DNA from 2 places in the Stenotrophomonas sp. YJH_SMC_17 genome. Region 2 is predicted to be linked to the other one. Evidence: riboswitches for the same ligand, from Rfam matches in the RefSeq annotation. Region 2 holds a riboswitch; the other holds the start of a gene.

Region 1 (3,759 bases), on a different contig from region 2:
CACTTCGGCTGGTAACGCACGCTCAACTGGTACTCACGACCCGGCTGGTTGAACCACGCCACCGTCTCATATCTGCGGTCGAACACGTTGGCGGCACGCGCCAGCAGCGACCACGACGGCGTCAGCGCGTACTCGCCGCGCACATCCAGCGTGCCGTAACCTCCCACCTTCACCGCATTGGCGGCATCGTCGTAGCGCTTGCCCGCACCCTGCACGGTCAGGCCTGCGCGGAAGTCGCCGAAGCGGCGGTCGATGTCCAGGCGCGCGGTCTGCTGCGCGCGGCGAGGCAGCCAGTTGTCGAACTGGGTGCTGCCGCCGGTGCGGTTGCGCGGGTCGGTGTAGCTCAGCTGGGCGTTGATGTCGAAGCCGGCCAGCAGCAGGCCACCGGTCAGTTCGGCGCCGCGGATGCGGGCCTTCTCCACCTGCTGCATCCTGAAGGTCGCCGCATCGTAGGTGATCAGATCATCGACGCGGGTTTCATACACGTCCAGGCCCCAATGCCAGCCCTGGCCCTGCTGCGAAACACCCAGGTTGGCACTCTTCGACTTCTCCGGATTCAACGTCGGCACGCCGCTCCACGGGTCATACAGGTCGCTGAAGGTCGGTGCCTTGAACGCGGTGCCATAGCTGGCATTGACGCGCAGGCCGTGGCCCAGTTCCATCGCCCAGCCAACGCTGCCGGTGGCGTGGTTGCCGAACTGCTGGTTGTCGTCGTTGCGCGCGCTGGCCTGCAGCTGGTGGCGGCCGAAGCGGCCCTGGTACTGCACGAATACGCCGGTGTTGCGGCGGCTGTCGACGAGGTAACCCGCGCTGCTGCCATCCAGGTTGTCTTCGCTCCAGTCCACGCCTGCGCTCAGCAGCTGGCCTTCGGCCACGCCGATATCGCCCTGCAGCGAGGCGCTGTCGCGGTGGGTCTGTGCGCTGCCACGTGCACCGAAGTCGCCAAAGTTGTCAGACTCGTTGTCACTGCGGCCGACGCTTGCGGTGAATGCCAGGCGCTCGGACGGGGTGTAGCGCACCTTGCCGGCCAGCACCTGCTGGCGGGTCTCGGAGTAGTTGTAGTAGCCGTCGTAGTGGTTCCTGCCGTCGGCGCGCAGCGCGCTGCCTTCCACGTTCCACTGGTCGTTGAAGGTATAGCCACCGCGCAGGCTCTTGGACAGGTTGCGGTAGCCGTCGCGGTCGGGCTCGTCGGCGAAACAGCCGGCGAACAGCGTGGCCGAGCCGCGGCAGGCATCGATGCCATCGGAATGCTGGTAGGCGATGTCGGCACCGAACCAGCCGCGCTCGGTACCACCGCCAATGCCACCGCTGGCTTCACGCAGCCCGTTGCTGCCACCGCCAAGCTGGAAATGCGGGGCGAAATCGCCCTGGTTGCGGCGGGTGAAGATCTGGATCACGCCACCGATGGCGTCGGCGCCGTACAGGCTCGACTGCGGGCCGCGCACGATTTCCACGCGTTCGATCTGCGCCAGTGGCAGGTCCTGGTACATGGCCAGGCCGAGGTCGGCGCTGTTGATGCGCACGCCATCGACCAGCACCACCGTGTGGCTGGAATTGGTACCGCGCAGGAACAGCGAGCTCTGCTTGCCGAGCCCGCCGGCATTGGTGAGGTTGATGCCGGCGCGGCCACGCAGCAGCTCCTGCAGCGAGGTCGCCTGGCTCGCTTCGATCTGTGCGCGATCGATCACCTGTGCCGGCGCGATGCTGTCCTGCAGGGCAATCGGGGTGCGGGTAGCGGTGACCAGGATCTGGTCGAGCGCGGTGGTGTCCTCGTTGGCCTGTGCCAGCGCGGGCAGGGCGGCCAGCACGGCCAGGGACAGAATTCGGGACTGCAGCTTCATGGGGGACTCCAGGTGCCACGCACGCCCGCGTGGCGAAGGGGAGGAGCCGCGAAGGCAGGCACGCGCCGATGCCGCAGCATGGGCTGCGGTCATCCAGCGCCATGCCCACCGCATCGCGACCTGAGGCTTCCGGGCCGGTCTCCGGGCTTGCCGCCGGGTGGCGCGAGGCCACCGTCCAGGCGCCTTCCCATGCCCGTGGCACAGTGGCGGTGTTGCCTGGAACTGACGTGCTTACCGTTGCGGGGGCAGCGCCGGCCTGGCGTGGAATCACGCGTCACCGGCTTCCCGTTTCAACCTGCCGGCCGTGGCCGCAGGTCACCTGGAAGTGGGCGCAGTCTACGGCATCGCAGGCAGTCCCGTTGCGTCGCGTCTGCTCGACTGCTCCGGCCGTGCCTTTAGAATGGTTGCTCGATCCCGTGGTGCCGTTGCCGATGTCCGCCCGTTTTCCGCTGTACCTGCGTTGCCCGTCCGGGACGCACGCATGATCCTCGACCTGGTCCGCCATGCCGGCAATGGCCGTGATGAATACCTTGATGGCCGCAGCGACCCACCGCAGCTGGCTGGCCTGCCGCAGGAACTGATCGAGGCCTACGCCGCGCAGCCCTGGCAGCGCGTGATCAGCTCGCCGCGGCTGCGCTCGCTGCACACGGCGATGGCACTGGCCACCCCGCGCGGGTTGGACGTGGAAGCGGACGAGGAATGGGAAGAGCTGGATTTCGGCGACTGGGACGGGCAATCACTGTTCGACCTGCCGGAAGATGCGCTGGCGGCGTTCCACGCCGATCCGCATGCGTTCCCGCCGCCGAACGGTGAAAGCTGGGGCCACTTCGAGCGACGCATCGCGCGCGCGCTGGATCGCCTGCTCGATGATGAGGACCCGCTGCCGACGCTGGTGGTCAGCCACGGTGGCCCGCTGCGCATGGTGCTGTCGCAGGTGTGCGGCCTGCCGATGTCGCTGTGCTGGGCATTGCGCATCGACCACGGCACCCGTTTGCGGGTGCGGTTGGAACGCGGAGAGACCGGCCTGGTAGGCGAGCTGCTGGAGCTGCAGCAGCCCTGATCTGCTCTTGTAGAGCCGAGCCATGCTCGGCTGCACGTCTATCAGAAAGGCCAGCCGAGCCTGGGCTCGGCTCTACAGAGGGGCGCGGCTCAATCCTCGTCCGCGCCCTCGTCAACGCTGTCTTCAGCGTCATCACCGGCATCGAAGCGCTGCTCATGCACCGGGCCCGAGGCCGGGCCGGCCGCCTTCAGCGGATGCGCGGCGATACGCGCTTCATAGTCCTGCACCAGCGCATCGCGCTGCGGCTCGCTCAGCTCCTGCCAGTGGCAGTCCAGCAATGCACCTTCCAGCGAGTACAGCAGGTTCAGGCTGGGCTTGAAGCCGGCACGCTTGACCTTGACGAAGGCACCGACCGCACCGATCGCGACCAGGTCGTCGCGGCTGCGCAGGCCGACCTGGCGCAGCCAGGCTGCACTTTTGGGGCCGATGTTGCGCAGCTTCGGTGCGCTCATCCCAACGCCTCGACGAACACGCGGGCGATGGCTTCCAGGCCAGCCTGATCCTCGGCGTCGAAGCGGCCGACCTTCGGGCTGTCGATGTCGAACACGCCGATCAGTTCATCACCACGCAGCAGCGGCACCACCAGTTCCGAGCGCGAGGCCGAATCGCAGGCGATATGGCCGGGGAAGGCATCGACGTCCTCCACGCGCTGGGTCACGCGCTGGGTGGCGGCGGCGCCGCACACGCCCTTGTCCAGCGGGATGCGTACGCAGGCCGGCAGGCCCTGGAACGGGCCGACCACCAGTTCCTTGCCGTCGTACAGGTAGAAGCCCACCCAGTTCAGGTCGGGCAGGGCGTGGTAGACCAGTGCAGAGAGGTTGGCCGCGTTGGCGATGCGGTCGGACTCGCCGTAGACCA
Region 2 (3,759 bases):
GCTGCCGGTGCTGAAGGGCTCACTGAAGAGCCAGCAGGTGTTCGACCACCCCGACCGCAGCCAGCGCGGCCGCACCATCACCCACGGTTTCCACTTCGAATTCCCGGCCGGTGAACTGCCGGCGGTGCGCGGCGGCGACGACGCCGACAAGGCGCGCTGGATTCCGGTGAGTGAAGCACTGGAGATGGGCCCGCAGCTGTTCGAAGACCACCTGCACATCCTGGAGTATTTCCTCGGCCGCGGCTGACAGGCCCGGCCTCCCCACTGGCGGATAGACCGCTGGTGTCACTCGACGCGAAGGAGCTTCCGTCATGCACTACCTCGATAATCTTCTCCTCAACACCGACAGCTACAAGGCCAGCCACTGGCTGCAGTACCCGCCGGGTACCGATGCCACCTTCTTCTATGTTGAATCGCGTGGCGGCCTGCACGACCGCACGGTGTTCTTCGGCCTGCAGGCGATCCTCAAGGACGCCCTGGCACGGCCGGTCACCCACGCCGACATCGACGACGCCGCTGCGGTATTCGCCGCCCATGGCGAACCCTTCAACGAGGCCGGCTGGCGCGATATCGTCGACCGTCTCGGCGGCCATCTGCCGGTCCGCATCCGCGCCGTGCCCGAGGGCAGCGTGGTGCCTACCCACCAGGCATTGATGACCATTGAATCGACCGATCCCGCCGCGTTCTGGGTCCCGTCGTATCTGGAAACGCTGCTGCTGCGCGTGTGGTACCCGGTCACCGTGGCCACCATCAGCTGGCATGCACGGCAGACCATCGCCGGCTTCCTGCAGCAGACCAGCGACGACCCGCAGGGCCAGCTGCCGTTCAAGCTGCATGACTTCGGTGCGCGCGGTGTCTCGAGCCTGGAATCGGCCGCGCTGGGCGGTGCCGCGCACCTGGTCAACTTCCTCGGCACCGATACGGTCTCGGCGCTGTGCCTGGCGCGCGCGCACTATCACGCGCCGATGGCGGGCTATTCGATTCCCGCCGCCGAGCACAGCACCATCACCAGCTGGGGCCGCGAGCGCGAGGTGGACGCCTACCGCAACATGCTGCGCCAGTTCGGCAAGCCCGGTGCGATCGTCGCGGTGGTGTCGGACAGCTATGACATCTACCGCGCGATCAGCGAGCACTGGGGCACGACGCTGCGTGATGAAGTGATCGCCTCGGGCGCCACCCTGGTCATCCGCCCCGACTCGGGCGACCCGGTGGAGGTGGTTTCCGAAAGCCTGCGCCGGCTGGACGAGGCCTTTGGCCACACGATCAACGGCAAGGGCTACCGCGTGCTCAACCACGTGCGGCTGATCCAGGGCGATGGCATCAACCCGGATACGATCCGCGCCATCCTGCAACGCATCACCGACGACGGCTACGCCGCCGACAACATAGCCTTCGGCATGGGTGGCGCGCTGCTGCAGCGGCTGGACCGCGATACGCAGAAGTTCGCACTGAAGTGCTCGGCAGCGCGGGTCGAGGGTGAGTGGATTGACGTCTACAAGGACCCGGTCACCGACGCCGGCAAGGCCAGCAAGCGTGGCCGCATGCGCCTGCTGCGGCGCCTGGATGATGGCAGCCTGCATACGGTGCCACTGCCGGCCAGCGGTGACGAAACGCTGCCGTCGGGATTCGAGGATGCGATGGTGACCGTGTGGGAGAACGGCCGCCTGCTGCACGACCAGCGGCTGGACGACATCCGCGCGCGTGCGGCGGCGGGACGTTGAAGGCATGTCCCGCCCGGGGTCAGAGCCCGCTGCGTGGCAGCGGGATCCGACCCCTTCCTTCCGCCGGGATCGGATCCCGTTGCAGCGCAACGGGCTCTGCCCCCCCTTGACCCTGGCCAGCAACCCGTCCACCGTGGGCGCGCCGAAGGTATCCCTCCAGGCGTTCACGCGCGGGGAGGGATTTAAACGGGAATCCGGTGAAGGCGCCTCACGCGCCCATTCCGGAGCTGCCCCGCAGCGGTGAATGGAAACGAATCCTGCCAACAGCACTGGGCTCGCGCCTGGGAAGCGGCAGGTAGTAGGTGGGCTTCGGCCCGTGTCCATCAGCCCGAATACCGGCCCCGGCCGGGGGACACGACCGTCCCCTGATTCGACCTGGACTCTCCGCGGGGAGGGTGCCGGGGCCGCCGCTGTCCTGCGCGTGCAGGCGAGGCGGCCGCGCGCGTCCTTTTCACGGTATCCGGCCAGACCCGTTTCCCCGCCCGATGCATGGGCCACCGCCGTTGCCGGCGGTCCATGCGGTACCCGACGATGACCGAGCTACAACGCCCCGCCCTCACACTGCCCGCCGACGGCAAGCGCCTGCTGCTGCATTCGTGCTGCGCACCCTGCTCCGGCGAAGTGATGGAGGCGATCACCGCCTCCGGGATCGACTACGCGATCTTCTTCTACAACCCCAACATCCACCCGGTGAAGGAATACGAGCTGCGCAAGCAGGAGAACATCCGCTTCGCCGAGCAGCACGGCATTCCGTTCATCGACTGCGACTACGACACCGACAACTGGTTCAGCCGTGCGCGCGGCATGGAGAACGAACCCGAGCGCGGCATCCGCTGCACGATGTGCTTCGACATGCGCTTCGAGCGCACCGCCCTGTACGCGCACGAACACGGTTACGACACCATCAGTTCTTCGCTGGGCATCTCGCGCTGGAAGAACATGGCGCAGATCAACGACTGCGGCATCCGTGCCGCGTCGCGCTATGAGGGCCTGCAGTACTGGGACTACAACTGGCGCAAGGGCGGCGGTGCCAGCCGCATGATCGAGATCAGCAAGCGCGAGCAGTTCTACCAGCAGGAGTACTGCGGCTGCGTGTATTCGCTGCGCGATGCCAACCGCCATCGCCGCGAGAACGGCCGGGAGCGGATCAAGATCGGCCTGCTGTACTACGGGCAGGACGCTGGGACGCCGCAGGGCGATTGACCTGTGCCGCCGGGGCGGCCACGCTGGTCGCCCCTTTGCGTTGTAGTGGACCTGCCATGACCGCCCTGCCCGCCGACGTCGCCCTGCTGGTGATCGACCTGCAGCCAGACTTCATGCCCGGTGGCGCGCTGGCCTGCGACCAGGGCGATGCCCTGGTGGCACCCATTGCAGGGCTGCTGGCGCAGCGCCGCTATCGCACGGTGGTGGCCACCCAGGACTGGCACCCCGCCGACCACGCCTCATTCGCCAGCCAGCACCCCGGCAAGCGTCCGTTTGAGACCATCCTGCTGCACGCACAGCCACAGACCCTGTGGCCCGACCATTGCGTGCAGGGCAGCGACGGCGCCGCGCTGCACCCGGGCGTGGACTGGACCGCCGCCGACCTGATCCTGCGCAAAGGCACGCGCCCGCAGGTGGATTCATACAGCGCCTTCCGCGAGAACCACGGTCCCGATGGCGAGCGCCCGGCGACCGGCCTGGCCGGCTGGCTGCACGAGCGCCGCATCCGCGAAGTGCACATGTGCGGCCTGGCCCGCGACTACTGCGTGCTGTGGAGCGCGCAGGACGCAGTGAAGTCCGGCTTCCGGGTGAAGTTCCTGTGGGAGCTGACCCGACCGGTGACCGACGCCAACGATGCGATGGTGCGCGAGGCGCTGGGCAAAGCAGGGATCGCGATCATCTGAGTTGCCCTGTAGAGCCGAGCCATGCTCGGCTCATCCGTCAGATGCACGGCCTTGGGCCGAAGTGCAGCCGAGCATGCCTCGGCTCTACAGAAGGGCTCCTACCGGAATACGACGGTGCGGTGCCCGTTGAGCAGGATGCGGTGCTCCACATG

The links. Region 2 has a riboswitch for cobalamin ahead of AC5P8Z_RS17335 (epoxyqueuosine reductase QueH). Riboswitches for the same ligand answer to the same signal wherever they lie in the genome.
Region 1: it holds a riboswitch for cobalamin, as region 2 does, so the genes downstream of both, btuB (TonB-dependent vitamin B12 receptor) here and AC5P8Z_RS17335 (epoxyqueuosine reductase QueH) in region 2, are expected to answer to the same signal.

Annotation. Positions count from the first base shown of each region.
Region 1 covers NZ_JCAFUU010000006.1:55,466-59,224, forward strand. Annotated here, with positions in the region: gene btuB (TonB-dependent vitamin B12 receptor) at 1-1,841, opposite strand, end outside; cobalamin riboswitch at 1,957-2,179, opposite strand; gene AC5P8Z_RS15875 (histidine phosphatase family protein) at 2,323-2,901, shown strand; gene AC5P8Z_RS15880 (TfoX/Sxy family protein) at 2,991-3,353, opposite strand; gene AC5P8Z_RS15885 (GAF domain-containing protein) at 3,350-3,759, opposite strand, start outside.
Region 2 covers NZ_JCAFUU010000008.1:32,024-35,782, reverse strand. Annotated here, with positions in the region: gene AC5P8Z_RS17345 (bifunctional nicotinamide-nucleotide adenylyltransferase/Nudix hydroxylase) at 1-247, shown strand, start outside; gene AC5P8Z_RS17340 (nicotinate phosphoribosyltransferase) at 312-1,721, shown strand; cobalamin riboswitch at 1,869-2,062, shown strand; gene AC5P8Z_RS17335 (epoxyqueuosine reductase QueH) at 2,238-2,924, shown strand; gene pncA (bifunctional nicotinamidase/pyrazinamidase) at 2,981-3,607, shown strand; gene purU (formyltetrahydrofolate deformylase) at 3,706-3,759, opposite strand, start outside.